Regions from separate parts of the Sinomonas terrae genome, predicted to be linked through region 1. Evidence: riboswitches for the same ligand, from Rfam matches in the RefSeq annotation. Region 1 holds a riboswitch; the other holds the start of a gene.
The links. A riboswitch is a leader RNA that binds a small molecule or an ion and turns the genes downstream of it on or off. The one in region 1 is predicted to bind cyclic di-AMP.

Region 1 (14,524 bases):
CCGCGGCGAGCGCAGTCCTCGTGGCCTCGTTCGTGCTTTCCGATCTGGCCACCTCACGCGTCGGATTCAACACGCCGGACCTTGAGCTGTGGCCGGCCATCTACGGCACGATGGGGCGGCTCTATCCGACGTTCACCGGGATTGTGCTGCTTCCAGTCCTCACGGCGGCGGTGCGGCGTCCGGGCCCCGCTCTCCTGCGCTGGGCCGCGGCGCTGCTCGGCCTCGGCTACTTCGACCTAGCCATTTCGAACATCATCACGGTCCTCCCGAAGGAGGACCTGTGGCTGTCCCAGACGATCAACTACAGCACGATCCTGCTGCTCTGCTCGGGGCTCGCCCTCGTCTGGGTGTCGTCGCTCATCGGCAGGGCGCGCCGCCGTAACTTCGCCGACACAGAAGTAAAAAATCCACACACTTGATGAACGAGTTCACAAATTCATTACTGTGTGCCAGAATCATGGATGTGTGAACGCGACCGTCAGGGGGATGGGCGCTTCTGCATTGGGGGGATGAGTGGCGGCGGCCTTCGGGCCGCCTCCACTCAGCCCAGGAAGAGCTTCTACAGATCCCTCCGGAACCTCAGCGTCACGATCTGGAACGGTCTCAAAACCATCGACGCGGAGCCCTCGGGCCCGCTCACCACGCGGGCCGCTGTTGCCTCACCGCTCGCCCACGGCCGCTCAAGCAGGTCGACAGAACTGACTCCCGCCGCAGCGAATCCCGGAACGACATTGGCCGCTGCCCGCTCGCCGCGTGACTCGTAGAGCCGCACGACGACGTCGCCCGAGCCGTCCTCCGCAAGCTTGACGGCCTCCACAACCACACCCGGGTTGTCAACCGCCACGAGCGGAGCCGCCTCGCGCGCGCCGTCCACGATCCTCGGCTCGAGGTTCGTCCGGTAGCCCTCCTCGACAGCGTCCTCGATCCCGGCGCCCGGGCGCACCGTCACGATGAACTCGTGCCGCCCCTGGTCCGTCTCCGGGTCGGGATAGCACGGGGAGCGGAGCAGCGAAAGCCGCACGAGCGTCGTGGTGCCTCCGTCCGCGCGGACGCTCCGCGTGACGTCGTGCCCGTAGGTGGACGAGTTCGTGACGGCGACCCCGAAGGTCCCTTCCCCCACGTGGATCCAGCGGTGAGCACACGTCTCGAAGCGGGCCCAGTCCCACGAGGTATTGGTCGCGATGGGGCGGAACACGTGGCCGAACTGGATCTCGGACGCGGAACGCTCGGCCCTCAGATCGAGCGGGAAGCCGAGCTTGAGGAGCTTCTCCCGCTCATGCCAGTCGACGGTCGTCTCGATCCGCAGCGACGGGGAGCCCGGCGCGAGCACAAGGCGCTGCGTGACGCTCGATTCGCCGAACTCACGTCGCACCTCGATCGAGGCCTCCGCGCGAGTGCCCGGCGCCACGGCAACCGAGGTCGCCTCGTCGAGCCGGGTCGAGACGCGCCGGTAGAAAACGTCGATGTCCCACGCGTCCCATTCGTTGGGCGTGTCCCGATGCAGTTCGAGGAGATTGCCCGCCTCGCCCGGCGCAATGGCCTCGCGCCCGCTTGCGGCGTCGCGCAGCGACACGAGCAGCCCGCGCTCGTCGACTTCGGCCCGCACGAGGCTGTTCTCGAGGACCCAGCGGCGGCCACCCGCCGTCGTCCGCTCGCCCACCTCAGCGTCGGAGGCAGAACGCACTACGGCGCGGGCCCCCAGAGCGGGGACGCCCTCGCGTGCGTGCGGCGCGGCGTTGAGCAGGAGAGGCGTGCTGCCCTCGCCGACGACGGCGCGCGCGGCCGCGGCGATGATCCGCTCGAGTTCGGCCTCGACTGCGGCGTAGTTGCACTCGGCATCGTGGTGGACCCACGCGATTGCACTTCCGGGCAGTATGTCGTGGAACTGCTGCAGGAGGACCGTGCGCCAGAGCCGCTTGAGGTCGGCAGCCGGGTACACGGCACCGGCCCGGACGGTCGCAGTCGCGCACCAGAGCTCGGCCTCGCGCAGGAGGTGCTCGCAACGCCGGTTTCCGCGCTTCGTTCCCGCCTGGGTCGTGAAGGTGCCGCGGTGCTTCTCGAGGTACATCTCGCCGGTCCAGACGGGAGCGTCGGGGTACTCGGCCTCCGCCTCGGCGAAGAAGTCGCTCGGCCGCCCCAGCTCGACCCGGGGTGAGCCCTCGAGGTCCCGGGCGCGGTGGGCGGCAGCGAGCATCTCCCGGGTCGGGCCGCCGCCGCCGTCGCCGTAGCCGAACGGGACGAGCCCCAAGGTGGCGCGGCCCTTCTCGCGGAAGTTGCGCTCGGCGTACGCGAGCTCGGAGGCGGCGAGGTCGGAGTTGTAGTTGTCGGTCGGAGGGAAGTGGGTGAAGACGCGGCTCCCGTCGATCCCCTCCCAGTAGAAGCTGTGGTGGGGGATCCTGTTGACCTGATTCCACGAGGTCTTCTGGGTGAGGAAGTAGCGCGCGCCGGCAGACTTCACGATCTGCGGCAGGGAGGCGGAGTAGCCGAACGAGTCCGGCAGCCAGCACTCCTCGCATTCCACCCCGAACTCCCCGAGGAAGAAGTGCTTGCCCTCGATGAACTGGCGCGCCATCGCCTCGCCGCCGGGCATGTTGCCGTCCGCCTCGACCCACATGCCCCCCACGGGCACGAATCGGCCCTCCGCGACCTTCTCCTTGATGCGCTCGAAGAGGTCCGGATAGAGATCCTTGATCCACGCGAGCTGCTGGGCGGACGAGCACGCGAACGTGAACTCCGGGTCGGCGTCCATGAGCGAGACGACGTTGGAGAACGTGCGGGCGCACTTGCGCATCGTCTCTCGCACGGGCCAGAGCCATGCCGAGTCGATGTGCGCGTGTCCCGTTGCCACGAGGCGCATCGAACTCGCCGTGGCCGGGGCCGCGAGCACCCCGGCGAGGGCCTCGCGCCCGGAGGCCGCGGTGCGGGAGACGTTGTCGGGGTCCATGACGTCGCACATCCGCTCGAGGGCGCGCAGGATCTCGTAGCGCCTCGGGCGATCCATCGGGAGTTCGTGCATGAGCCCGCGGATGCTGTACACGTCCTGCACGAGCTCCCATACCTCGAGGTCGCGCTCAGCGAGCTCCATCCGGCCGAGCCTGTAGAGGGGCTCGCGGCTGGCCGTCTCAAGGTCGCCTTGGGCTGTGGGCACGAAGCCCCAATTCTGCGCTAGGTCCGGGTTCGCCGCCGCTTCGAGGTAGAAGACGACGGCGGGGCCTCCGCCGAGCGCCGCGAGCGGGATGTAGCGATTGCGGGGGTTCACGGCCTTGATCGGCGTCGCTTCGACGGACCAGGCGAGTCCCTCGCATTGGAAGCCCGGCACTTGGGGTGAGAAGCCGAGGTCGACGACGGCCTCCACCTCGAAGCCTGCCTCACCCCACCCCTCGGGCACGTCGGCTGAGAGCCGCAGCCACGTGGTCCCCCAGGTCGGCCCCCAGGCCTCTCCCTCTTGAGCGGGCCGATACTTCTGCCCGAGCGCCTCCGTCACCCGGACCGGCTCCCCCGGAGCGTCCCACCGCTCGGCAGTGAGCGGGATGCTCCGGCGGTAGATGGCCGGTTCGAGCCGATCTCGAAGAAATCTGTCGATGCGCGCTTCAGTGATGAGCCGGTCGTCGTGCACGTGCTCTCTCGATCCAATCGATGGAGTAACGGTCCCCCTTCAAACCTACTCGACCGTAGCCGCGAGTGGAAGCGCTTGCCTTTCCGCTCCTGGCTGAGAGTTCTGCGTCAGGAGAGCAGCCTTTCGTGCCCCGCGTAGACGTTGAACCCCGCGCCTCGGCTGAAGCCGATGAGGGTGACGCCAGTCTCTTCGGCAAGCTCCGCGGCGAGCGAGGACGGCGCGCTGACCGCGGCGAGCACCGGGATCCCCGCCATCGCGGCCTTCTGTACGAGCTCGAATGAAGCCCTGCCCGAGACCTGCAGCACGGTGCCGGACAGCGGGAGCGCTCTTGATCGCAGGGCCCACCCGATGACCTTGTCCACCGCATTGTGCCGCCCCACGTCCTCCCGCAGGCACAACAGCTCCGCCGACGTCCCGCCCTCGCCCACGCGGAAGAGGCCTGCGGCGTGCACGCCGCCGGTCTTGTCGAAGAGCCCCTGCGCCTCGCGGAGCCGGGCAGGCAGGCCGGCGACGAGCTCAGGGAGGAGGCGAACGCCGTCGTCCGCTGGACTGTGGTGCCCCGAGCGCCGGACGGACTCGATCGAATCCGTCCCGCAGATGCCGCACGAGCTGGACGTGTAGACCGCGCGGCCGGTCTCGGGCATCGTGACGTCCGGGCGCAATTGGGCCTGGACCACGTTGAATGTCTGGCGCCCGTCCTCGTCCTCGCCGCCGCAGAACCGCTCGGCGATGATCTGCCCGGGCTCCCACACGACGCCCTCGGAGACGAGGAAGCCGGCGACGAGGTCGAAGTCGTCTCCCGGCGTGCGCATGGTGACGCTGTAGGTGAAGGTTCGGGAGGGACCTGAGAGACGGATCTCGAGCGGCTCCTCGACTGCGAGCACATCCTCCTTGTCCCGCACCGGATATTCGCTGCCGAGGACGAACTTGCGCACGCGGCGCCGCTGGCTCAGCCGGCCCATGGGGATCCCTCCATCACTGCTCGTAAACACCATCCTGCCCCTCCCAGCCGCCTCAAAACGAGCGCGGCCGGCGCTGTCTGCGATCAGGCATCGAGCGCGCTCCAGTCCACGGGCTCCTTCGACGAGACGCTCCTACGCTTCGGCTTCGGCTTGGCGGCAGTTTCCACGGCGGGCTCGACGAGCGGCCGTCCCCACGGGAGCGGCAGCACCTGCACAGGTTCGCCGAGCTGGACGCCGTGTGGCGGGATCACCATGACGCCGTCGGCCCGCGCGAGCCCGCGCAGCATCCCCGACCCGGTGGCACCGGCCGGCGACGCCATCCCATACATGCGCCGGAAGGGGACGAGCCGCGTCCGCTTGAGCTCGGGCTCGAAGACGGTTCCCGACGGCAACTCGACCGTATTCAACGGAGGGCGTCCCCCGAGGGTGGAGAGGAGCGGCTCCCCCACGGCAAGAAAGCCCATGACCGCGGCAAGAGGGTTTCCCGGGAGTCCCACGAAGAACCGCCCGTCAGGCAGTTCCGCGAGAACCGTCGGGTGGCCGGGCCGCATCGAGATGCCGTCGACGAGCAGGCGTCCGCCCAGCCGGGCGACGACGTCGCGCAGGTGATCGGACTCGCCTTTGCCGGTGCCGCCCGTGGTGATGACGACGTCGGCCGGGCCGAGTTGTGATGGGGCGCTCGCGCTTCCGCTTCCTTCTACCGCGTCTTCTACCGCGTCTTCTACCGCGTCTTCTACCGCCGTGTCTGCTACGGCGTCGTCCGCGAGGGCCGCATGCCACTCCTCGGCGGCGTCGCCGATCTTCTGCTGGCCCACGAGGATCCCCCCGTAGGCCGCCACAAGCGGTGGGATGAGGAAACTGAAGACGTCGCGGACCCGTCCCGGCTCGGGCATCCCCGACTCGACGACCTCTGAGCCCGTGCGCACGATCCGAACTAGTGGCCGCCCCTCGACCGGAAGTTCGTCATACCCGGCGATCGCGGCCAGCGCGAGCTGGGCTGGTCCGAGCTCCGTGCCCACCGGCAGCAAGACGTCTCCGGGCTGGGCTTCCTCTCCGGCGGGTCGGAGGTCCGCCCCGCCGGAAGGCGAGCCGGGGGGCGCCGCGGGGCCCAGGCGGAGGTGCGGGAGGCCTTCGTCATCCGGCGCGATCTCGCCGTACTCGCGGCGCAGGACGGCACGGGCCCCCGCTGGCAGCGCGCCCCCCGTCACGATGGGGCTCGCCTGATGCGCGGCGAGTGGTTCCCCAGGCTCGGCGAGGATCCACGGCCCAGTGCCGCTCACCGCCCAGCCATCCATGGCCGACGACGCGTAGTGGGGCAACGGCGTGAGCGCGGTGAGGTCCTTTGCCAAGGCCCGGCCCGCGCACGCAGAGAGCGGGGCTTCGGCCGGCGGAATCGGGGATCCCGCCGCGGCCGCCGCCGCGCGGGCCTCCGACCATGAGTGGTGCAGGGAGTGCGCGGCGCCCGCGGCGCCGTCGCTCATTCCCCGGACCCGGCCCGATCGGCCCGCGACTTCAGGGCCCGGCGCGCGACGTCGATGGCCGATTCCATCGCGACCTTCTCTCCGGCTTGCCCGCTGCCCGCGGCAAACCCTGCCGCGTAGGCCGCGATGAAGGTCGTGAGCGGTGCCGCTGGGCGCACGACACCGTGCGCGGCCACCCCCGCGAGACCGAGCACCGCGTCGATGTCGACCTCGAGCCCATCGAGCTCGAAGGCCTCAACAAGCTCGGCGCACCATGCCCGCAGGATCTCGTCGTTGTCCGTCTCCGGCATCTCGGGCTCCTCGTACTCGCTCTGCGCGCCCGGTCGTTCCGGGCGGGGGATGCCCCAACGCTCCGCGGAGGACCATGTGTCGACGTCGTCGGCCAGGCCTGGCTTCAGGCGCAGGGGCTGCACCGACAGCCTAGCAACGAGATGCCGCAAGGGCCGGTCGGCCAGACCGCCGTCGTCGGCCAAGGCGGCGAGGGCCCGTTCGAGGGGAGCGCGCCGGTACAGTGCGAGGAGCGGCTGCGGGCGGCCCCCTTCATCCTCGGCGAGCACGACGTCGGCGGGGGGTTCAAGCGCGCAGGCCGCAAGAAGAGGGGCGAACGCCTCGCCCGCGCGCGGGAGATCCGCGGCAAGGACGGCGACCCACGGTGCGCCCCGCCCTTCGATCGACGGAGCGAGCGCGGCGACGCCCGCTCCAAGGGCGGCGACGGGCCCAGCGAACAGCGGCGACTCGCGCGCCCAGCCCACGGAGCGAGGCACGTGCTGTCGGGGGCCCACGACGACGACCCTCTCCGCCCCGCCCACGGCACCGAGGGCGCGATCGAGCAGCGTGACGCCCTCATAGACGAGCTGGGGCTTGGGGTAGCCGCCGAGCCGCGAAGCCCGGCCCCCGGCCAGGATGACAGCATCGAACGCGGGCGCCTTCTGGTGGGCGTTCAGGCCGCCGACTCCGGGAGGAGGAAGGGACTCCACTGGGCGATCGGCTTCTCGAGTTCCTTGATCTGCCAGATCGTCCCGACCGGGGTCTGGGGAGTGAAGCGAAGCTTCCACCCCATCTCGGCTGGAGTGTGGTCTCCCTTGAGGTTGTTGCAGCGCAGGCAGCACGCCACCAGATTCTCCCAGGTGTCCTGGCCGCCGCGCGACTTCGGAAGCACATGGTCGATGGTGTGGGCGGTCTTGCCGCAGTAAGCACACAGGTGCCCGTCTCTGCGAAGCACCCCGCGTCTGCTGACCGTCGCGGTGTGCGTTCTCCGGGGTCTGATGTAGCGGTTGAGCAGGATCACTGACGGGCGCCCGAGCACATCGCGCGGACCGACGACTGGATCGCCGTCCTCCGCGACGATGCTCGCCTTTCCGGCGAGGACAAGCACGAGGGCCCGGCGGAAGCTCACTACCGCCAATGGTTCGTAACCGGCATTCAGGACGAGTGTGCGCATGCTGCGTTCCTCTTCACGGCCGCACCCGATCAGGGGCACAGGGCCGGCTGCCCTGTGCATGGTCGGGCTGATCGACCCTTTTAGAGTACTGAACGAATTTGCAGTTTTACGAACCACGACGGTGTTCGGCCGCAACCTCTACCGATTGTTCACTCCCCTGATACCAAAAACGGCGCCCCTCCCTTCAGGGAGAGGCGCCGTTTTAGGAGAAGACCGGGATCAGCGGTCGACGTGGATGAAGACGGGGCCGGAACCGACGTTCACGCTGTAGAGAACAGTGTTGTCGCCGTCCCAACCGCCGTGGACAGCCATGCCGTTGCCGACGTAGACGGCGATGTGGGCCATGCCCATGCCACCGTTCTGGTAGTACACGAGGTCGCCGGGCTGGGCCTCGGAGCCACTCACAATGTGGCCGAGGGACATGTAGTCGGCCGGCCAGCCGTGGAAGTAGATGCCGACCGCGGCGAGCGCGTTCGTCACAAGCATCGTGCAGTCCTGGTGGACGCCGAGCTGTGCGTAGGCGGCAGCGGCGATCGCCGCGCCCTTCCCGCTCGAGGAGGCGGCGGGAGCCGTCTGGACGGCGGCGGTCGCGGTGGCCGTCGTCGTAGCGGCAGGGGCGGGGGCGGGAGTGGTATCCGCTGCGGGAGTGACGTTGGTCGCGGCCTGCTGAACAGGGGCAGGCGCCGGAGCAGGAGCCGGAGCGGCTTCCGACCCGACGGCCGGCCGCTCGAAGCTCACCTGGGCACCAGCATCGGCGGCGACGTTGGCGTCAACGGCGGTCTGGACCTGCAGAGCAGCAGGTGCGGAAGCATCACGCTGAGTGGGGAGCTCGGCCGCGTTGGCGGCAACGCCGCTCGTCAGGACCAGGCCCGAAGCGGCAGCGATGACGGCAGCCTGACGGCCCATGCCGCCGGCGTTCTCCGTCACGGCCTTCGCGATGATGGCGATGGAGGAGGTGTTCTCGGCCCGGTGCCGAGCGATTCCAGCACGAGTGGACATCTGGGGCGTTTCTCTCTTTCGTCGCCCGCGCGCCTGGGGGTTTTGGCACGCGGATGAGGACGCGGCCGTTGGGGGACGGCCGTGAACCCTCACGGTCAGGGGGTCAGCGGAACGTACAGAAGCCGCAACCGGCGGCGTGCGAGTGCATGCCGGAAATCGACTTCTTTGACGCGACGACGCTCGAGAAGCGGGCGCTGCCGACGTCGGAGAGGACCGAGGCTTTGCGCTGCAGCTTGTTTGACACGGGCGAACCCGTGGCAACAGTCAAGCGTGGCGCAGCGGCGACGGCCGTACGGCCGACGATGCCTGCGTCATCGGGCATGGCCGGAGCAGCAGCCGTGGTACGGCTGTTGCGGGCCGGCATGGCCCAACGACGCGCAATGACGTTGCGTGACGACACAGAGGTAGCCTCTCCCAATGCCTGCGAGGTGAGCTGTCGGGTTCGGACTGGAAGTATCCGGCCTCCCGGTGCAAGCACCGGGCTGCTTTACCCCAAGGACCTCCGTGAGGAGGCCCGAAATTGGTTCCCCCGCCCCTGCCAGACGGTTGTGCGAACGGACTCCGGCCAGCGGCAGAGCTAGGCAATCCGACCGGATGTTCCAACTTGGTTGGAGCTGGAACACGAACGAGCGTAGCCGACTTCTCACGGAAAGTCACATTCGGATCACAGCGGTATCTCAGATGATCACGGCCAGGACACGGATCTTGGTCCAAAAACCCCGGAATCACGGGCTTGCCGCCCCTTCAAGGGTCCATTGAGTCGGTTCACGACTCGATGGCAGGGTGAGTGAGAAGTGTCACCCGAGGGCGATTCGTGATCTTGCCGTGACCTTTAGTGAGATAGCGGTCGCGGGTAGCGTTCTCTCATTTGTCCAAGAAGTAGATTTTTTCCTTCTCGGCGTGTTCGAACCTGTGAGATCTGTCCCACAGGCTACAGTGACCCAAATCCAGCGGCGGTCACGAGCCAGCCGCACTCACGAGATCGAGACAAAGACGTGGGCGGCGACCTCGACGGGAAGCTCGAGGGCGCCGTCGACCTCGGGCGTCCGCACCGAGATGTAGTCGCCAACCCGCTCGAGCGCGAGCTTCGCCCCCGGACGGATCCCGCCCTCGTCGAGCTGGGCGAGGAGCTCAGGGTCCACTTGGATCGGCTCCGCGAGGCGGCACACCATGACCCGCGACCCCGGCGCATACTCCCGCATAGCATCGACCAGGGTGATCACACCTACTGTGAAAGCCTCTGAGGGCTCGCCGCCAAGGGCCTCGAGTCCGGGGATCGGGTTGCCGTACGGCGATTCGCTCGGGCGCCCCAAGAGCTCGTACAGACGCCGCTCGACGCGCTCGCTCATGACGTGCTCCCAACGGCAGGCCTCGTCGTGGACATAGGCCCAGTCGAGCCCGATGACGTCGGACAGGAGCCGCTCGGCGAGCCGGTGCTTGCGCATGACCTCGGTTGCGCGCTTGCGCCCCAGGACCGTGAGCTCGAGGTGGCGGTCCCCCGTCACCACCACGAGGCCGTCACGCTCCATGCGGGCGACCGTCTGCGACACCGTGGGACCCGAGTGCCGAAGGCGCTCCGCGATGCGCGCCCGCAGGGGAACGATCCCCTCCTCCTCGAGTTCGAGGATGGTGCGGAGATACATCTCAGTGGTGTCGATGAGGTCGGTCATGCGGCCAGCGGCTCCTTGGAAGCGAAACAGCGGTTCCCGCGCCTGGCGGAGGAACAGGGCGCGCAGCACGGTGAGTGCAGGCCCAGTCTAGCTTATTTTGAACTGCTCAGATTAGCGCTTGCGGCCCGGATCTGAGGCCAGGGAACTGCGTCGCGTTCGAGGCCAGGGAACTGCGTCGCGCGCATGTCTTGGATTAACCCGTCGCCAAGCCCGTGCGGCAGACTGTTGCGGGGCGGAAGGAGCCTCCGCCCGGAATCGTTGCAAGGAGCCCCCGTGAGCGAAACGACCCAGCTGGACATTCCTGCCGACCTCCTGCCGGCCGACGGCCGATTCGGTGCCGGCCCCTCGAAGGTGAGGAAGGAGCAGGTCGAGGCAATCGCGGCCGCTGGGACGAAGCTCCTCGGTACTTCGCACCGCCAGGCCCCCGTGAAGAACCTCGTCGGCTCCGTCCGCGAGGGTCTCTCCTCGTTCTTCAAGGCGCCGGAGGGCTACGAGGTGATCCTCGGCGTCGGCGGCTCGACCGCGTTCTGGGATGCGGCGTCGTTCGGGCTCGTACGCTCGAAGGCTCAGCACCTCTCGTTCGGCGAGTTCGGTTCCAAGTTCGCCAAAGCCACGGACAAGGCGCCGTTCCTCGAGGCCTCCAGCATCCGCACGTCCGAGCCGGGCACCCGTCCGGAGCCGGCAGCAGAGGGCGGCGTGGACGTGTACGCATGGCCGCAGAACGAGACCTCAACCGGCGTGGCGGCTCCCGTTCGCCGGGTCGAGGGCGCCGACGAGGGCTCACTCGTTGTCATCGACGCGACGAGCGCCGCAGGCGGGCTCGATGTGGACATCGCCGAGGCCGATGTCTACTACTTCGCCCCCCAGAAGAACTTCGCGTCCGACGGCGGCCTGTGGCTCGCGCTGTTCTCCCCCGCCGCGCTCGAGCGCGTCGAGGAGATCAAGGGCTCGGGACGGTGGATTCCGGACTTCCTCGACCTCAAGACCGCGGTCGACAACTCCAAGCTGAACCAGACGTACAACACGCCGAGCCTCACAACGCTCGTGGGCCTCAACGCCCAAGTGGAGTGGCTCAATGCCCAGGGCGGCCTGGACTGGGCGACCAAGCGGACCGCGGACTCCGCCGAGCGCATCTATTCGTGGGCCGAGGCCTCCGACTTCGCGACCCCGTTCGTCTCCAACCCGTCCGAGCGCTCGAACGTCATCGCAACCATCGACTTCGATGAGTCGGTCGACGCGGCCCAGGTCGCGAAGATCCTGCGGGCGAACGGCGTCGTCGACACGGAGCCGTACCGGAAGCTCGGGCGCAATCAGCTCCGCATCGCGACCTTCGTGGCGATCGAGCCCGACGACGTCACCAAGCTCACGCAGTGCATCGACTACGTAGTGGCGGCCCTGCGCGGCTGACACAAATGGTCAGCTCCGGCGGGAATCCACCCGCGGGAGCTGACCATTGAACGTTAAGCCAGTTGACCGTTATGCCAGCTAAATACCGGCTCAGTCGATCTCGTCGTCGATGTCGGTGATGCCTGCGGCCTCCGCGTCGGCCGCCTCAATCGCTTCCTCTGCCTCGGCTTCCTCTGCTTCGGCTTCCTCTGCCTCGTCAGGGCCCTCGTCAGAGGAATCATCCGCGGACTCGTCAGCGGCCTCGTCGTCGTACTCATCGGCCTCATCGGCGGCCTCGACGCCCTCTGCCGCCGCGTCGAGGATCGCCTGCTCCCGCTCCTCGGGCCGCACGCGTTCCGACCACGGCACCCACTCCGGAGCGAGCACCGAATCCTCGCTCGGCAGGACGCCGAGCTCGCTGACGGTGACGATCTTGGACCGCGAAACCCTCGCCACCGTCACGTACCACTGCCAGCCTCGGTAGCCCGGGCGGAGGCATTCGAAGAGATGGGTGACGAGGCGCTCGCCCTCGCTCTTCGCCCCAAGGTGGCGGCCAATGTGCTCTGCGTCGACGGCCTCGAGGAGGGCTGCCCGCGCAGCCCCGACCGCTCCGGCCAGGAGAGCGTCCGGCTTGCCGACGCGCCACACAGGGACGCCAGCCCGCGGCCGCGGTTCAGCGCCGCCCGCGGTGGTGGAGGAAGAAGCTTGCCCTGCCATGTCAGACGTCGAGCTGGTCGGCTACGCGGCGGAGGGCGGCCGCGATCGTGGCGCCCTTCTCGGGGTAGGTCCCCTTGGCGAGCTGCCCCGACAGATTGTCCAGGACACTCACGAGGTCCTGGACGATCGGGGCCAGCTCGCGTGCGGGCATGCGCTTGGCCCGAGCCACGGACGGAAGCTTCTCGAGCACGCGCACGCCGAGCGCCTGCGGGCCGCGCTTGCCCTCGGCAATGCCGTACTCGAGCCGGGTTCCAGTCCTGATCTCACCCGCACCGGCGGGGACAGCGCTGCCCGGCAGGAAGACCTCGTGCCCGTCATCGCCCGCAATGAACCCGAAGCCCTTCGCCTTGTCGAAGAACTTGACCTTGCCAGTGGGCACTGCCCTGACCCCAATCTGTTGATTGCTCATCGTTCGGCTGATTGCTCGCTGTTCGAGTAATTGCTCGCTGTTGGAGTAATTGCTCGCTGTTCTGCGCGAACCGCTCTCCCTAGATTACTGTGTCCGGTCAGCCACGGACGCGCCAGAGGCTCTGGCACTGTTAGGTTTGGATTCATGGCGCCAACATTCCGCCGCGTCGCCTCTTGGGGCGGTGCAGCTGTCGCGGTCTTCTCCTTCGCGACGGTCGCGCTTGCCCTCGTACTGGCAGCGTCGGGGAAGACGCCTCCCGGCTGGATGGCCGCCGTCGTGCTCTACGGCCTTCCACTCGCGTTCGCTTGCATGGGCGCCGCGCTCGTCGCGGCGTTCCTCGAAAGGAGGAAGCGCTAGGGGCATGTCATCGATCCGCGCACTCGCCGAAGAACTATCCGCTCGGGGCAACGATGCTCTACGCCGTCTCTTCGCCGCCAGGCCGGACCTCATCACGCCCGGCGTTCCCGATTTTGCTGCCCTCGCCGCGCGGGCCTGCGCCCGCGTCAGCCTCCAGCGGGCTCTCGAATCGCTGTCGAAGCCGCAGCTGCAGGTGCTCGAGGCCCTCGTCCTGACCACGGACGAGGACGAAGGCCGCAGCGGCAGCGCCGTCGAACTCCGCCACGCCGTCGGCAACGCGACTCTCGGCACCCTCGACGCGATCCTCGCCGACCTCTCGCAGCTCGCGCTCATCTACCGCGCCGACCCTCCGGATTCCATCCACTCCGCGTCGGGGAGCAGGCGGCGTTACTACCAGCCGGTCGCGCGCGTCAGGGAGGTCCTAGGCAGCTACCCGGCCGGCCTCGGGCGGGGCTACACCGAGCTCACGTCCGTCTCGCAGTTCTTCGCGGAGAAAGCCGCGGACATCGTCAACGCGATCCCCGCGGCGGCCCAGCAGCAGCACGTTGAGCATCGCATCGCCGCCGCGTACGCGCTCGAGCGTTGGGCTGCGCTCCCCGAGGCGCTCGAGAGCGCGCCCCCGAAGGCGCGCGAAGTCCTCTCGAAGTTCACGAACTGGCCCGTCGGCGCCGTGCCGCACGCCGAGGCACGCGTGCGCCCGGGGCGGAAGACCGACAACCCTGTCGATTGGCTCCTTTCGCACGGTCTGCTCGTCCCGCTCGACGACGAGCACGTCGAGCTGCCCCGCCCTGTGGGCCTTGCCCTGCGCGGCGGCCGGATCGTCCCCGACCTCGCGCTCGACCCGCCGCCCCCGCCCGCCACAACCACGAGCACTGCCCTCCGGCGTAACGCAGCGCTCGGCGCGATCGGCGAGGTCCTCCGGCTCGTGAGCGGGCTCGCGGTCGAGGCCGCGGAGCGACCCATCGAGACGCTCCGCGCCGGCGGCGTGGGAACCCGGGAGCTGCGCCGGATCACCGCCGCGCTCCGCGCGGACTCCGATCAGACCGTCCTCGCGCTCGAACTCGCCGCGGCCGTGGGCATCCTCACGCTCGACGTCGACACCTCCACGTGGCGCGCCACGGCTGCCGAGGAATGGCTCGCGCTCCCCCGCCCCGAGCAGTGGCTCCTGATCGCGGCCTCGTGGCTCGACACGCCCCGGGTCGCCTCGCTCGCGATGACCGCGGAGGGCGGCGGGCAGCTCGCCCCTCTCTCCGGCGAGGGGCAGCGTCCCGACGCGGCGACCGTCCGGCGTCGGGTCCTCGAAGTGGCGGCCGAGCTCAGCAGTGAGGCGAGCAGCTCGGACGGACGCGCCGTCGTCGTCCGCGCCCAGGACGTCCGGACCCGCCTCGAATGGGCCCAGCCGCGCCTTGCGCGCCGCCTGCGCGGCCTACTCGACGGGGTCCTCGCCGAGGCGACGATGATCGGCTTCCTCGGGTCGGGTGCCCTC
Region 2 (14,524 bases), 370 kb from region 1:
GGCAGCTTCCCCATCCGCTCCTTTGTGCTGCGCGAAGGCGTCCGGTTCCCGCTCGGGGTCGCCTCCGCAGGCCTTGCCATGATGGCCTTCGTGCCCAGGGCGGAGCAGGAGTCCTATCTGAGCCGGTGGAACGAGCACGCCGGTGGCTTCGCCCAAGGGCACACGGAGGCCCTCGTCCGTCAGGAACTCGAGCAGACCCGGCTCCGCGGGTACTCGGTCAACCCCGGGCTCGTACTCGAAGGCAGCTACGGGATGGGCGCCGCCGTCTTCGACGGGAACGGGAACCCAGTGGGAGCCGTCTCCTTCACCGGCATCGAGCCGAGATTCCGCGCCGACCGCCGCGGCCTCCTCGGAAAGCTCCTCATGGAGGAGGCGCACAAGATCAGCCTCCGCCTTCAGAGAGGGCGCGAACGGTAGAAGAACCGCCAACCTGAGATCAACTCGTGAGATCAACTCGGTCCCGTAGCATCTGTGGGGTGGAGAGCGAGTACGACGTCATCGTGATCGGTGCCGGCGCCGCGGGCGAGAACGCGGCGGACCGTGTGGTGAAGGGCGGGCTGAGTGCAGCCCTCGTAGAGAGCGACCTCGTCGGCGGGGCCTGCTCGTACTGGGCGTGCGAGCCCTCGAAGGCGCTTCTCCGCCCAGGGACCGCGCTGCACGCCGCACGCAGGGTCCCGGGGTCCCGAGAGGCAGTCACAGGAACGCTCGACGTCGCCGCCGTGCTCAAGCACCGGGACGAGGCCGTCAACAGCTGGGACGACCAGTCGCAGGTCGAATGGGTCGACGGCGCGGGCATCACCCTCGTCCGCGGCCGCGCACGCCTCACCGGCGCGAAGCGGCTCACGGTCGACGACGCCAACGGCAACCATTTCGACCTGCTGGCGCGGCACGCCGTCGTACTCGCGACAGGCTCGAGGCCGTCGACGCCCAAGGTGCCCGGCCTCCAGCACACCCCGCACTGGACCACCGCAGACGCCACGAGCACCCGGGAAGTCCCCGAGAGCCTCGTCGTCCTGGGAGCGGGGGTTGCAGGCTCGGAGCTTGCGCAGGCGTTCGCGCGGCTCGGTTCGCGCGTCACGGTCCTCGCGCGCGGGAGCCTGCTCAGCGCGTTCCCGGAGGACGCGCGTGAACTCGTCGCCGGAGGCCTCCGGGCGGACGGCGTCGAGATCATCGAGGGCGTCTCGGCAGAGCTCGTCGAATCAACGGACGACGGCGGCGTGAAGGTCACGCTGTCAGGCGGCCGCACGCTCGAAGCAGCCAGGCTCCTCGTCGCGGCCGGGCGGCGGCCCGCGCTCGACGGGCTTGGGCTGCCCGCTTTCGGCATCGAGCCGACGTCGCTCCGCGTCGACGACACAGGCCTGGTCCTCGGCAACTCGTGGCTCTACGCGGTCGGCGACTGTTCTGGCCGCGCCATGCTCACCCATCAGGGCAAATACCAGGCAAGAATCACCGGCGACGCGATTGTGGCGAGGACCAAGGGTGAGCTCGACAAGCGCCCCACGCGGTGGAGCCGGTACGCCCGGACCGCGGACGAGCTCGCTGTCCCGCAGGTCGTGTTCACGGACCCTGAACTGGCAATGGTCGGCCTCAGCGAGGAGGAGGCGTGGGAGCACGGCATCCGGGTGCGCGTCGTCGACCTCCCCATCTCCGTGGCAGGCGCGTGGCAGCTCGCCGAGGACTACGAGGGCTGGGCCCGGTTCCTCGTGGACGAGGACCGCCGGACCCTCGTCGGGGCGTGCTTCGCAGGCCCGGACGTCGCGGAGCTCCTGCAGTCAGCGACGATCGCGGTCGTCGGCGAGGTCCCCCTCGATCGGCTCTGGCACGCGATCCCCTCGTTCCCGACCGTCAGCGAGATCTGGCTGCGTTTCCTCGAGGCCTACGGCCTCTAGCCTCGGGGCATGGGAACACCGCGTGCGCTGCCCGTCCGTGGTGGTTCTCGATGACAGACTGGCTGCGTGGCTCCCTCGCGTTTCCTTCCCCTGCGCCGCAGTGCGCGCGCTACCTTGTGGTGCGCCGCCGCCGCGACCGTGATCACGGGAATCACCGCCTGGTTCCTCGAAGAGTGGATGGGGTTGCTCACCATGGCGGCCATCGCTGCCTTCGTCCTCTCCGCGCTCTACGCGGTGCTGGGGATGAATCGCTACGTCGTAGCTGCCTTCGCCGCGGCAACGACGGCGACGACGGTCGGCTGCACCCTCGCATTCCTGCGGGTGCTCGGCGTCGCCTGGGACGACGCGCCCGACGCGGTCACGACCGTCTCGAGCCGGGACGCGGACCCCTACTTCTACGTGGCGGTGGCCGCCTTCATCGCGACGCTGGCACTCCTCTTGGTGGGAGCCGCCTGGCCCCAGCGCCGCCGGATGCCAGCGCGGGCGAGCCGCCGGCCGTCGTCGCGCGCGGGATCGCGGCCCGCGGCACCAAGTTCACGCGGCCCGAGCGCACGCCCCGCCGGGGGTCGGGCCCAGGGCTCACGGACATCGGAGGGCCGGCCTTCGGCCCCGCGCACGAACCCGCCCAAGCAAGCCGCGCCTCGGCCTAATGCGAGTGGTGCCCGTGCTTCCGGCTCTCGGCCCTCGGCACCGCGAAATCGGTGAGCCGCGCGTCCTGACCATCGAGCTCTGCCCACGGCTTCTCGGTCTCGAGGACCGCCAGCCCCGCGGTCGGGAAGTGGTTCGCGGCGTCGAGGTAGGCGTCCTGATCGGAGTCGCGCGCAGCGAGGTGCAGCACAAGATCCTGCACGCCCGGCATGTGGGCGATCACGAGCAGCGTCGTCACGGTGTCCGGGACATGGTTGACGACGGCGAGCATCCGCGTGGCGCTCGCCGCGTAGAGGCCCGTTTCAAGCTTGGGCGTGGGCGCGAGGTCGCCGAGGGCGCCGCACACCCACGTGCACGTCTGGCGTGTGCGCAGCGCGACGGAACACAGGATGAAGTCCGCCACCACTTTGTGGGCGAGGAGCCATTTGCCAGCCTCAGGCGCGTCCGCGTGCCCGCGCTCGGCCAGGGGCCTGTCGACGTCAGGGACGCCGACCGGCCACGCAGCCTTGGCATGGCGCAGCACGATGAGTCGCTTGAGGTGGTGCTTGCTCATGGAGCAAGCGTAGAGGCCCGAATCCGTTCGGCGGGCACGTCCCTAGATCGAGTACTCCGGGGCGGCCCAGACGATGACCTCGGGGTGCTCGTAGAAGCGGTACCCCTGCCCGCGGACGGTACGGACAGTGTTGGCCAGGCGACCGAGCTTCGAGCGCAGGCGGCGGATGTGGACGTCGATCGTGCGCTCGTTGGGGATTTCCTCGGCGTTCTTCCAGAGGTTCTCGAGCAGCTCGTCGCGGCTCACCGTCCGGGTGCCGTTCTCGACGAGGTAGTTCAGGAGCTCGAACTCCTTGAACGTGAGGTTGAGCGAATCACCGTCGAGGTGCACCTCGCGGCGGGCGAGGTCGATGAGGACGCCGCTCGGGCGGCTCTCGTTCTGCTGGGCCACGCGTGGCTCGGGCCGAGGACGGCTGCCGATGGTCGGGTCACCGAAAGTCGAGCGGACGACGTCGAGCGGGCTCCCCTGAGCGCCTGACGGGGCCACGGCGACAGCGGCGTAGCTCTCGACGCCGGGGACGAGGTTCTGCGCGTAGGCGCGGATCTCCTGGGCGATCCTCGCGATGGAGGAGCCGGCGGCCGCCGCCTGCTCCTCCGAGATCCCCACATACAGGACGAAACCGTGGGCCACCGTGTCCGCCGAGACCGAGCGCACGGGCTCGGTGCCGGGCGCGACGACGGGAGTCGGCGCCGTCATCGGAGAGTAGTCATCTGCGACGGGACGGAGGGGCCGTGCTGCGCCGTACGGCTCCTGCTGAGCGGTGGAGCGGCCGCCGAAAGGCTGACGGCCGGCCGCGGCCTGGGCGCGCTGAGCGTTGCGGACAGAGATATGGACGTATCCGGATGCAACCGACATGGAGTGCTGACCTCGTATTTAACTAGCCGACGCGGGCGGCTTCGAATGCTGAACAGGTTGAGCGAAGAGCCAAGTGCTGGGGGTGGGCAGTCAGCTATGCATTCGACAACAGCACATGGTCCGGCCGGCGGGTGGGCCGGAGCGGAAGGCTGCAGGTGCCGTTGAGTTCTTGTTCACACCAGTGAGTGTGCCCCGTAACAAAGGCTACAGGCAAGTAACAATGGGGGTCCCGTCTCGGAATGTGAGACGAAAAGCTGAATTGTGATACAACTCACCATTCGGAAAACCCTATATGTGAACCGACATCTTCACATATTCTGCGCCTAAGCCGCGTTCTGGCGAAGGATCTTCGGGAAACCGCTCCGAGCGCAACCCCCTACACCCCAAACGGTCGAAGTCTCACCATTCGGACGGCCGTCCGGCCCTCCCCCATGCCGGGCCGGCCCAAACACATTCGAGCCCTCATTCGCGCCTTGCTGGGAGCGTATCCGGCTCCCCGCGCCCCTCCGAGCATCCGCTGTTACCCAAATGTGACAGAACCGCGATCCGTACCGTAGGGTAGGTCGAGTGCACGGGACACCCCGTGCTCCTTTGGGTGCAGCCCGCCGAACTCTGCCGGCAGCCCGAGGGTTAATCAGGCAGAGACGGAGGAACCAATCGGCCGAGGAGGCCTGTGGAGAGCCGTGTGCTCAAAACGGGAGCCGGGGCCTGGGGTGAAGCCCTGCCGCAAGGCACGGCCGGATGACTCGCATCCGAACCCGGCAGCTAACTTCGTAGGCGCTAACGAGAGGTCTCTTGCGTGAGCAACACCATGCCTACGGGCGCGCCTGCGCGCCAACGCGGCCGGCATCGTGCGGCAACCCCGCCCAGCCGTCTCGCCCGCATCACCGCCGGACTCGGCACCGCAACAGGCGGCCGGTACCGCAACGCCGTCGTCGCCGCATCCCTCGGCCTCGTTGCCGTCGGCGGAGGCGCCGCTGCGAGCACCGGCCACATGACTCCCACCGGCGCCACTGAGGCCAACGGGGCGGCCGCCGCGCTGATCAGCGCCACCGCCGACGTGAAGCTCGACTTCGACCGCTCGACAGTGGCCTCGGTCTCGAAGGCGCAGGTCGACCAGCAGGCTCAGGCCGCGGCCGCCGCCGCTAAGGCGGAGATCCTCAAGACGCAGCCGGTCAACGACCCCACCGGAGCGCAGGCCTACGCGTCCAGCCAGCTGGCCAAGTACGGCTGGGGCCAGGACCAGATGCAGGCTCTCATCACCCTATGGAACCTCGAGTCCGACTGGACCACGACCGCGACGAACTCGAGCAGCGGCGCGTACGGCATCGCGCAGGCGCTCCCTGGCAACAAGATGGACTCTGCCGGGAGCGACTGGCAGACGAACTACCGCACCCAGATCGACTGGGGCCTCGGCTACATCAAGGACCGGTACGGCTCCCCCGCGAACGCCCTCACGTTCCATTACGCGAGCGGCTGGTACTGATCGGCGGCCGCTGATGCGGCCACCTTCCTGACTCGCGCGCCAAGGCACCACACGCGCCAAGACACCACAGACGACGGCGCCGCCCCCACGGTGGGAGCGGCGCCGTCGTTCTTCTCTGGACCCTTCTCTGGCCCTTCCTTCTCTGGCAAGAAGGCTTAGTCGCCCGGGTTCCTAATTACTCTGTCCCGAACTCGAGGAACCGGAGGTTCCCGAGCCCGAGTTGCCGGAGCCCGAGGTTCCTGCTGTAGAGGAAACGAGGATCGTCAAGGCGGCGTTCCCGTTCTTGAGCGCGGTGACCCGGACGGTCTGGCCGGACGCGAGGCTCGAGGCGCTCAGCGACCCGCCGCCGGACTGGCGCCGGCCGGCGAAGCTAGCGATCGTCGTGTCTGAGGAGATGGCGTAGGTCTGAACATAGCCGTCGTCGCTCTTGACTGTGACTTGGCTGCTTGAGGCAGCGGTGATCGTGCCAATCTGCTCAAGCTCGGTCACGTACTGGCCGTTGCTCTGGACCACATACTCGCCGTGCAGCGCCTGGCCGGCGGTTCCGAGACCCATGTTGCCCGGACCGCCGAAGCCGCGGCCGTTGCCTCCCTGGCTCAGGCCCTGCCCGCCGCCGGCCTGCCCCGGTGCCCCGCCGAGGCCCTGGTTCGACGACGCCGCGGAGACGCCGTTGGCCGAACTGTTCGCTGCGTAGTAGGCAGCACCTGCCCCGGCAGCGACGACGACGGCGACGCCCGCCGCCGCGAGCCCCTTCTGCATTGGTGTGAGCCGGGAGAGCACGCCCCTGTAGCGGCCCGAAGGATCTGCTGGCCGCGCGCCCCAGCCCTGGCCCGGCGTCGTCGGCCCCGGCGCACCCCAACCCTGGGCGGGCGGCGTCGAATCCGAAGCACCCCAACTCTGATAAGGCGAGGAACTATTCGGCGCACCCCAACCCTGACCGCCCTCGGACGCACCCGGCGCACCCCAGCCCTGATAGGGGGATGAGGGACCAGGAGCACCCCAGCCGTGCGCGGGACCCTCAACTCCCGGCTGGTTCGGGTACAGGGTTTCCGTCGGCTGCGAGCCCTGAGGGCCGGGCGTATGAGCGTCTGGAGCTTGGGTCTCCGGAGCCCGGGTCTCGGGCCCCTGCGGGTTCTGCTGTCCGAATGACATCGTGATCCTCCGGTGGTGGTCTGATCTCTGATACCAGAGTCGCTGTCCATCCTGTGCCGCCCCTGTGCCCACCGGCTGGACAGGCTGTGCTTCACGGCCCGAGGACGAGCCGCGGACGAGGCTCGGGACTAGGCTGAGGTCCACAGGCTCCCCACAGAATTAACTCAGGCTCGGACTATCCATCCACAGGAGGCTGGAACCATGGCAAGTCCTTACACGACGAACAACCTCCCGGCTCTGACCCACCCGGATGGATCCCCCATCCGTGCCCTCGTGGTCGATGACGAGCCCAGCCTCTCCGAGCTCATGAGCATGGGGCTGCGCATGACGGGATGGAGCGTTCAGGTCGCGGCGGACGGCCCGGCTGCGGTCAAGGCCGCACGTGACTTCCGGCCGGACGTCCTCGTGTTGGACGTCATGATTCCAGGGTTCGACGGCGTCGAGGTCCTCCAGCGGGTGCGGCAGTTCCTCCCGGAGGTGCCCGCGCTCTTCCTCACAGCCAAGGATGCGATCGAGGACCGCATCACAGGGCTTGCCGCGGGTGGCGACGACTACGTCACGAAGCCGTTCAGCATGGAGGAGGTCATGCTTCGCCTCCACCGGCTCGTGCAGCGCTCGGGCGTCGCGGCCCAGGACGACGCCGAGCTCGTCGTCGGCGACCTCGTGCTCAACACGGACACGCGGGAGGTGACCCGCGGAGGCGAGGACATCCAGCTCACCGCGACGCAGTTCGAGCTGCTCCGCTACCTCATGGAGAACCCGAAGCGCGTCATCAGCAAGGCTCAGATCCTGGATCGCGTATGGCAGTACGACTTCGGCGGCCAGGCGAACATCGTCGAACTCTACATTTCCTACCTCCGCAAGAAGATCGACGCGAACAGGGCGCCCATGATCCACACCGTCCGCGGAGCGGGCTACGTCATCAAGCCCGCCGACGGATGAGCACCCTCGCGGGCGCCGTCCCGCGGCCACGCCGACGTTGGACCGATCCGAACGCCTGGCACCTGCGCACCAAGCTCGTCCTCGCGACGATGCTCCTCCTCGTCGCGATCTGCTCCGTCGTCGGCTCCGTGTTGTACGCCTCGATGGACGGCTTCCTCACCCAGCAGCTCGACACGCAGCTGTACCAGGCGAGCCATCGGGCGGCACAGTTCGGCAGCGTCACGCAGCCCACCATTCCGGGATCCTCGCCGTCAGGGTCGGCGGCGCAGAACCCCGGTGAGGCAAGCCCCCGGCCAGATCCGCTCGAGGCGCGCGGCCAGGGCGCAGGCACCCTGAACGCGCGCCTCCGCGACAACATCCTCGAGGTCGCCGGATTCATCAGCCAGGACGGCCAGCGGGTCGCCCTCCGCAACTCGGACGCCGCCGTCCTCGTCTCGGTCGCGCAGACCGCCGTCCCGTCTGGCAGCGGCACTCAGCCGGCGCCCGTCGACAAGAACCTCTCCGTCGGTCACTACCGGCTCGTCGCAGTCCAGACCGCGACCGGCGACATCATCGTGACGGGGCTCCCGCTCGCCGCCAGGGACAGCACGCTCGGCTCTCTCGTGCTCACCACCGTGATCGTCTCGCTCGCTGGCCTCGTCTTCATCGGGCTCGTGGGCACGTACGTCATCCGAAAGACCCTCAAACCGCTCGACCAAGTCTCCTCCGTCGCGGCGAAGGTCGCCCAACTTCCGCTCGACGCCGGTGAGGTCGCCCTCGCGATGCGGGTTCCGCCGTCGGCCGCGCACCCCGGCACCGAGGTGGGGAACGTGGGGAACGCGCTGAACCGCATGCTCGACAACGTCTCGGGCGCGCTCCAGTCGCGGCAGGAGTCGGAGATGAAGGTGCGCCAGTTCGTGGCGGACGCATCGCACGAGCTCCGTACGCCGCTCACTGCGATCCGCGGCTACACGGACATGCTCAAGATGACCGAGCAGCTCTCGCCGCAGGGTTCGGAATCGCTCGGGCGGGTTGAGACGCAGTCTCTGCGGATGAGCCGGCTCGTCGAGGACCTCCTCACCCTCGCGCGCCTCGACGAGGGCCAACCGCTCAAGCTCGCCCCCGTCGACCTGACGCAGCTCGTGGTCGAGACCGTTTCGGACCAGAAGGTCATCTCCCCCGACCACCAGTGGCGGCTCGACCTGCCGGAGGAGCCGGTCGAGGTCAAGGCCGACGGCGCGCGGCTGCACCAGGTGATGGTCAACCTGCTCTCCAACGCGCGCAAGCACACCGACCCCGGGACCACCATCATCACGGGCGTGTCCCGCTCCGCGACTGGCGAGGCCGTCATCACCGTCACGGACACCGGTCCCGGCGTCCCGCCGGAGCTGCAGAAGAAGGTGTTCTCACGCTTCACGAGGGCGGACAAGGCCCGCACGGGAACCGAGGGATCGACCGGGCTCGGGCTCTCGATCGTCCAAGCGATCGTGGACGCGCACGGCGGTTCGGTCGAACTCTCGTCGCGGCCGGGGCGGACGGAGTTCGCGGTCTACCTGCCGGCTTGATCCGCGTGGTGCGCACGACCGTCCCGTGAAGGCATGACCGTCCCGCGACGGCATGACCGTCCCGCGACGGCACGACCGCTGTTTATGCGGGACGGTTATGCCTTCAAGCAACGGCTATGCGGCTTTAGCCCCGGCAACACCCTCCGACCTCACGGCCCCGTGGAGGTCGCGGCCCCGGCTTCCAGTGCAGGGGCGGCGTCATGCGCCGAGCGCCGGGTCGCGAGGAACGTGCCAGCGAGCACGAGCACCGCGCCGATGCCGATGAGCGGGGTGAACGGGTCGCCGCGCAGGCTCACCCCGAGCGCAAGGGCGACGACGGGGTTCACGTAGGCGATCGCCGTCGCCCGCGCCGGGCCTGCTTCGGCGATCAGGCGGAAGAACAGCAGGAATGCGAGGGCCGTGCAGAGGAGGCCGAGGAGTGCGAGGGAGCCCAGTGCTGTTGCCGAAGGGAGAGCCGTCGGCCACGTGACGGCCGCGAAGGGCGCGGAGAGCACGGCGGCTATGGTGAGGCAGACCGCCGTCATCGGCAGCGGGGGCACGCCGCCCAGCTTCACGGCTGCAACCTGCGGCGCGATCGCGTAGCCGACCGCCACGAGCAGCATCTCGATCACGGGCCATGGACCAGAGGCCTCCATTCCCCCTCCACCAAGTGCCGCCACGCCCCCCACGGCCACGACGAGACCCACGATCCGGACGCCGCCAATTCGCCGTTCGAGACCGATCACTCTCGCAATCACGAGCGCCAGAACCGGAGCGAACGCGATGAGCAGGCCGGCGAGGGAGCTCGAAAGGTGCCGCTCCGCGTCGCTCAGGAGGAACCACGGCCCCACCATTTCGAGCAGCGCGAACGCGAGCACGGGCCACCGGTGCTCCCACACCACGCGCAACTGGCGCCACGCGAACGGGAGGAGGACGAGGGCTCCGATAGCCGTGCGGGCAAAGACGACGACAGCGGGGCTCACCTCGGCGACGGCCTCGCTGATGAGCAGGTAGGGGACTCCCCAGATCAGACTCATGGCCGCGAAGAGCAGCCAGGTACGGCGGGTCATGGCCGATGCTGCCAAGACTGGAGAAGGGCGCTTCTGTGGATCACCCATCAACTTTAGGACCGACGCCGGGCAGGCCGAACCATTCAGTCCCGGCCGAATCCTCGCCCTTCCAGCCCATTTGTGTGGCAATGAGCCGGCAATTCGCTGGAACACGCCGCCGTTCTGAGTGATTGGGAAAGCACAACCGGGCGGGACCGCGGAGGTGCTACGGGACAGGGGCGGGGCGGCGGTCACAGGGGCGGCACAGCTTCGCTCTACTGCGGTCATAAGCCCATGCGGGAAAGTCGAATCATGACGCTCACGGATCCCGCCTCCCAAGCCCTCGAGGCTCAGGAAGAACTCGGCGAGCAGACCGCCCAGCCGGGCTCGGCCGTCGTACTCCAGACGCCAACCCGCCCCGGCGCCGCCCTCGACATCGCCGCGCTGAACCGCGCAGGCATCCCCCTTCTCGACGTGACGGTCCCCGTCTACAACGAGGAGGCCGACCTCGAGGTCTGTGTCCGCAACCTCGACGCCTACCTCTCGACCCAGTTCCTCCACACGTACCGGATCACGATCGCGGACAACGCCTCAACGGACTCGACCCTCCGCGTGGCCGAGCGGCTCGCCCGCGAACTCGAGGGGGTCCACGTGGTCCACCTCGAAGAGAAGGGGCGCGGCAACGCGCTGCGCCGAGTGTGGCTAGCCTCGGACTCCCCCGTCCTCGCGTACATGGACGTGGACCTCTCGACCGACCTCAACGCGCTCGCCCCGCTCGTGGCGCCGCTCATCTCGGGCCACTCGGACCTCTCGATCGGCACGAGGCTCTCGCGCTCATCGAGGGTGGTGCGGGGGCCGAAGCGCGAGTTCGTCTCGCGTTCGTACAACTTCCTCCTGCACTCGCTCATGGGCGCGCGTTTCAGCGACGCCCAGTGCGGCTTCAAGGCGATCCGCGCGGACGTCGCCCGGCAGCTCCTGCCGCACACGCTCGACAAGGCATGGTTCTTCGACACCGAACTGCTCGTCCTCGCCGAGCGCTGTGGCCTGCGGTGCGCAGAGGTGCCGGTGGACTGGACGGACGATCCTCACTCGAAAGTCGACATCGTCCGCACCGCGCTTGAGGACCTCCGCGCCATGTATCGGATGACGACGGACATGGCCCGCGGCCGCGTTCCCCTCGCTCAGCTTCAGGCTGCCATGGCCCGCGGCCCGCTTCCGGCCGGCGAGCGCGCGGAGGAGGCCAGCCGAGGGCAGAGCCTCTTCGGCCAGCTCGTGCGCTTCGGCGCGATTGGAGTCGCGTCGACGCTCGCGTACGCGGCGCTGTACCTCCTCGGCCGCGCGTTCATGGGCGCGCAGGCCGCCAACTTTGTGGCACTGCTCATCACGGCCATCGCCAACACGGCTGCCAACCGGCGGTTCACGTTCGGCGTCCTCGGCGCCGAAAGGCTGGCCCGCCACCATTTCGAGGGCCTCATCGTCTTCGGGATCGGCTGGGCCCTCACCGCGGGAGCCCTGGTGTGGATGAACTCGCTCCCCCACCCGGGCCAATGGCTCGAGCTCAGCGTCCTCACCGTCGCGAACCTCGCGGCAACTGCGCTGAAGTTCCTCCTCTTCCGTCTCTGGGTGTTCCGCCGCCGGGCGTGACCCACGCCGGGCGCGATCCACGCCGGGCGCGATCCACGCCGCGCAGCGCGCCACGCGCACCGCCCACATGCACCGCCCGGCAGCTAGACTTCCGACCGAAAGGCCAGAACATGACCACCTCCACTGCCCCCGGCACCACGGTTCCCACGCCGCCCGGCGCGGCGTCCGACGACGGCGCGTCCCGCCGTCGCCCGTCCCGCCCCGGCTCTCCCGAAAACAGGCTGCAGCGCCTCGCCTTCGGCAGGGACCAGGCCCGCTGGGTGCGGCCGTCGAGCTTCGGCCTCGTGCTCGCGAGCGCGTTCCTGTACCTCTGGAACCTCACGAATTCCGGGTACGCCAACTCCTTCTATGCTGCCGCGATCCAGGCCGGCAGCAAGAACTGGACCGCCTGGTTCTTCGGTTCGCTCGACGCCGGCAACGCAATCACCGTCGACAAGCCCCCGGCCGCGTTCTGGATCCCCGGCCTCCTCGGCCGCATCTTCGGGTTCAACTCGTTCACGATGCTGCTCCCCGAGGCGCTCGCGGGCGTCGCATCGGTCGCGCTTATGTACGCGGCGGTCAAGCGGGTGAGCGGCCCTGCCGCCGGTCTGCTCGCAGGCGGTGCACTCGCGGCCACTCCGGTCGCGGCCCTCATGTTCCGGTTCAACAACCCGGACGCTATGCTCACGTTCTCCCTCGTGCTCGCCGCCTACATGACCATCCGCGCCATCGAGAAGGCGGGCTGGAAGTGGCTCGTCGGGGCCGGAGCCGTGATCGGCTTAGCGTTCCTGACGAAGATGCTCCAAGGCGTCATCATCGTCCCGGCCCTCGGCCTCGCGTACCTCTGGGCCGCCCCGACGACGCTCCGCCGCCGGCTCCTGCACCTCCTCGGCGCCGTCGGCGGGATCGTCGTCGTGGCCGGTGCATACATCCTCGCGTTCACGCTCACGCCCACGAGCGTCCGCCCTTACATGGCCGGTTCCCAGACCAACAGCTTCCTCGAGCTGACCTTCGGCTACAACGGCTTCTCGCGCATCTTCGGCAATCGGGGCGGCGGCTTCGGCGGCGGGGGCGGCTTCGGCAGAGCGTCCGACGCCGGAGCTGCCGCCGGCAGCGGCGCGGGCGCCTCGGGATTCGCGGGCTTGGCGGGCGGATTCCCGGGCGGCGGCAACGGTGGCGGCCCAGGTGGCGCGAGCTTCGGTGGGTCGGCCGGCCTCCTGCGGATGTTCGGCTCGAGCTTCGGCACTGAGATCTCGTGGCTGCTTCCGGCGGCGCTCATCCTGCTCATGGCCGGCTTCTGGTTCACGCGCCGCGCAGTCCGCACCGATCGCGTCCGCGCCTCGCTCATCGTCTGGGGCGGCTGGATGATCCTGACCGCCGGTGTCTTCAGTTTCATGACCGGCACCGTGCATCCGTACTACGCGATTGCGCTGGCCCCCGGCATCGCCGGGGTGGTCGGCATCGGAGGCGCCGAGCTGTGGCGCGGCCGGGCGTATTGGCCCTCGCGTCTCGTCCTCGCGGCGACGGTGCTCGTGACGAGCATCTGGACCGCGGTGCTGCTCGGCCGCGACTCGGCGTGGCTCCCGTGGCTCAAGTTCGTCGTCGTCATCCTCGGGGTACTCACCGCTATCGCACTTCTGGTCCGCTTCGACCGGCTCCGCGTCGGCGCCGTCTCCGTCGCCCTCGCCGCGCTCCTCGCGACCGGGCTGGGGACCACGGCATTCACGGTCGCGACTGCTTCGGTCGGCCACACGGGCTCCATCCCGACCTCGGGCCCGTCCGCACAGGGCGGGTTCGGAAGCTTCGGCAACCGGGCGGGCTTCGGCGGCTTCGGCGGAGCGGGCGGTTTCGATGGCGCCGGCTTCAGCGGCGGTCCGGGCGGTGACGCGAGCACCTCGAGCGACCTCGTGGCGCTCCTCAAGGAGACCACGACCAAGTGGTCGGCCGCGACCAACGGCTCCAACTCGGCCGCGAGCCTCGAGCTCGCATCCAACACGAACGTCATCGCGATGGGCGGCTTCACGGGGAGCGACCCGTACCCGAGCGTCGACGAGTTCAAGACCATGGTCGCGAATGGCCAGATCAGCTACTACATCGCCGGCGGCGGTATCGGTGGTGGTGGCGGCTTCGGCGGCCGCGGCGGAAGCGACACCTCGGCGATCACCCAGTGGGTCGAGTCCAACTTCCAGGCAACCACGGTCGGCAACACGACGGTGTACAAACTGGTCAAGTAATGTCTTCGCTCCCACCCGTCGTCACCCCCGGCAGCTCCACAGCGGACGCCTCCGGCCGCTGGGCTCCTTCGTCGCCCTCTGACGCGGCTCTCCGGCGTCCCCTGCTCCGCCGCCTCAGCGTCGTGAGCGCCGGAGGTGCCGCACGCAACCGACTCGAGCTGACGGCGCTCCTGGTAGTCATGGGCATCCTCTACCTGTGGAACCTCGGCGCAAGCGGGTGGGCCAACGCGTTCTACAGCGCGGCGGCCCAGGCCGGGAGCCAGAACTGGGAGGCGTTCTTCTTCGGTTCGTCGGACGCCGCGAACGCCATCACGGTCGACAAGCCACCAGCGTCCCTCTGGATCATGGACCTCTCGGTCCGGATGTTCGGCCTGAGTTCGTGGTCGATCCTCGTGCCCGAGGCCCTCATGGCAGTCGCTACGGGATGGATCCTCTACCTCGCGGTGAGGCGCGCGGGCCGCCCGGCGACCGGAGGCGAACGGGCCGCACACGGCGCAGGCTTGCTCGCCGTCGTCGTGCTCGCCCTGACCCCGGTCGCGGCGCTCATGTTCCGGTTCAACAACCCGGACG

Region 2: another riboswitch for cyclic di-AMP. It lies ahead of L0M17_RS17565 (aggregation-promoting factor C-terminal-like domain-containing protein); the one in region 1 lies ahead of L0M17_RS15875 (hypothetical protein).

Annotation. Positions count from the first base shown of each region.
Region 1 covers NZ_JAKZBV010000001.1:3,437,098-3,451,621, forward strand. Annotated here, with positions in the region: gene L0M17_RS15840 (hypothetical protein) at 1-419, shown strand, start outside; gene L0M17_RS15845 (alpha-mannosidase) at 560-3,616, opposite strand; gene fdhD (formate dehydrogenase accessory sulfurtransferase FdhD) at 3,724-4,578, opposite strand; gene L0M17_RS15855 (molybdopterin molybdotransferase MoeA) at 4,662-6,059, opposite strand; gene L0M17_RS15860 (NTP transferase domain-containing protein) at 6,056-7,036, opposite strand; gene L0M17_RS15865 (HNH endonuclease) at 7,000-7,500, opposite strand; gene L0M17_RS15870 (NlpC/P60 family protein) at 7,720-8,499, opposite strand; gene L0M17_RS15875 (hypothetical protein) at 8,603-8,899, opposite strand; cyclic di-AMP (ydaO/yuaA leader) riboswitch at 8,904-9,076, opposite strand; gene L0M17_RS15880 (iron-dependent transcriptional repressor DtxR) at 9,474-10,169, opposite strand; gene serC (phosphoserine transaminase) at 10,443-11,576, shown strand; gene L0M17_RS15890 (DUF3027 domain-containing protein) at 11,667-12,272, opposite strand; gene L0M17_RS15895 (cold-shock protein) at 12,274-12,651, opposite strand; gene L0M17_RS15900 (hypothetical protein) at 12,826-13,038, shown strand; gene L0M17_RS15905 (helicase-associated domain-containing protein) at 13,043-14,524, shown strand, end outside.
Region 2 covers NZ_JAKZBV010000001.1:3,806,733-3,821,256, forward strand. Annotated here, with positions in the region: gene L0M17_RS17540 (IclR family transcriptional regulator) at 1-417, shown strand, start outside; gene L0M17_RS17545 (dihydrolipoyl dehydrogenase family protein) at 477-1,889, shown strand; gene L0M17_RS17550 (hypothetical protein) at 1,956-2,594, shown strand; gene L0M17_RS17555 (SixA phosphatase family protein) at 2,536-3,090, opposite strand; gene L0M17_RS17560 (winged helix-turn-helix domain-containing protein) at 3,133-3,945, opposite strand; cyclic di-AMP (ydaO/yuaA leader) riboswitch at 4,539-4,740, shown strand; gene L0M17_RS17565 (aggregation-promoting factor C-terminal-like domain-containing protein) at 4,745-5,431, shown strand; gene L0M17_RS17570 (hypothetical protein) at 5,603-6,190, opposite strand; gene L0M17_RS17575 (response regulator transcription factor) at 6,785-7,525, shown strand; gene L0M17_RS17580 (sensor histidine kinase) at 7,522-9,069, shown strand; gene L0M17_RS17585 (DMT family transporter) at 9,219-10,118, opposite strand; gene L0M17_RS17590 (bifunctional glycosyltransferase family 2/GtrA family protein) at 10,410-11,741, shown strand; gene L0M17_RS17595 (ArnT family glycosyltransferase) at 11,852-13,954, shown strand; gene L0M17_RS17600 (mannosyltransferase YkcB-related protein) at 13,954-14,524, shown strand, end outside.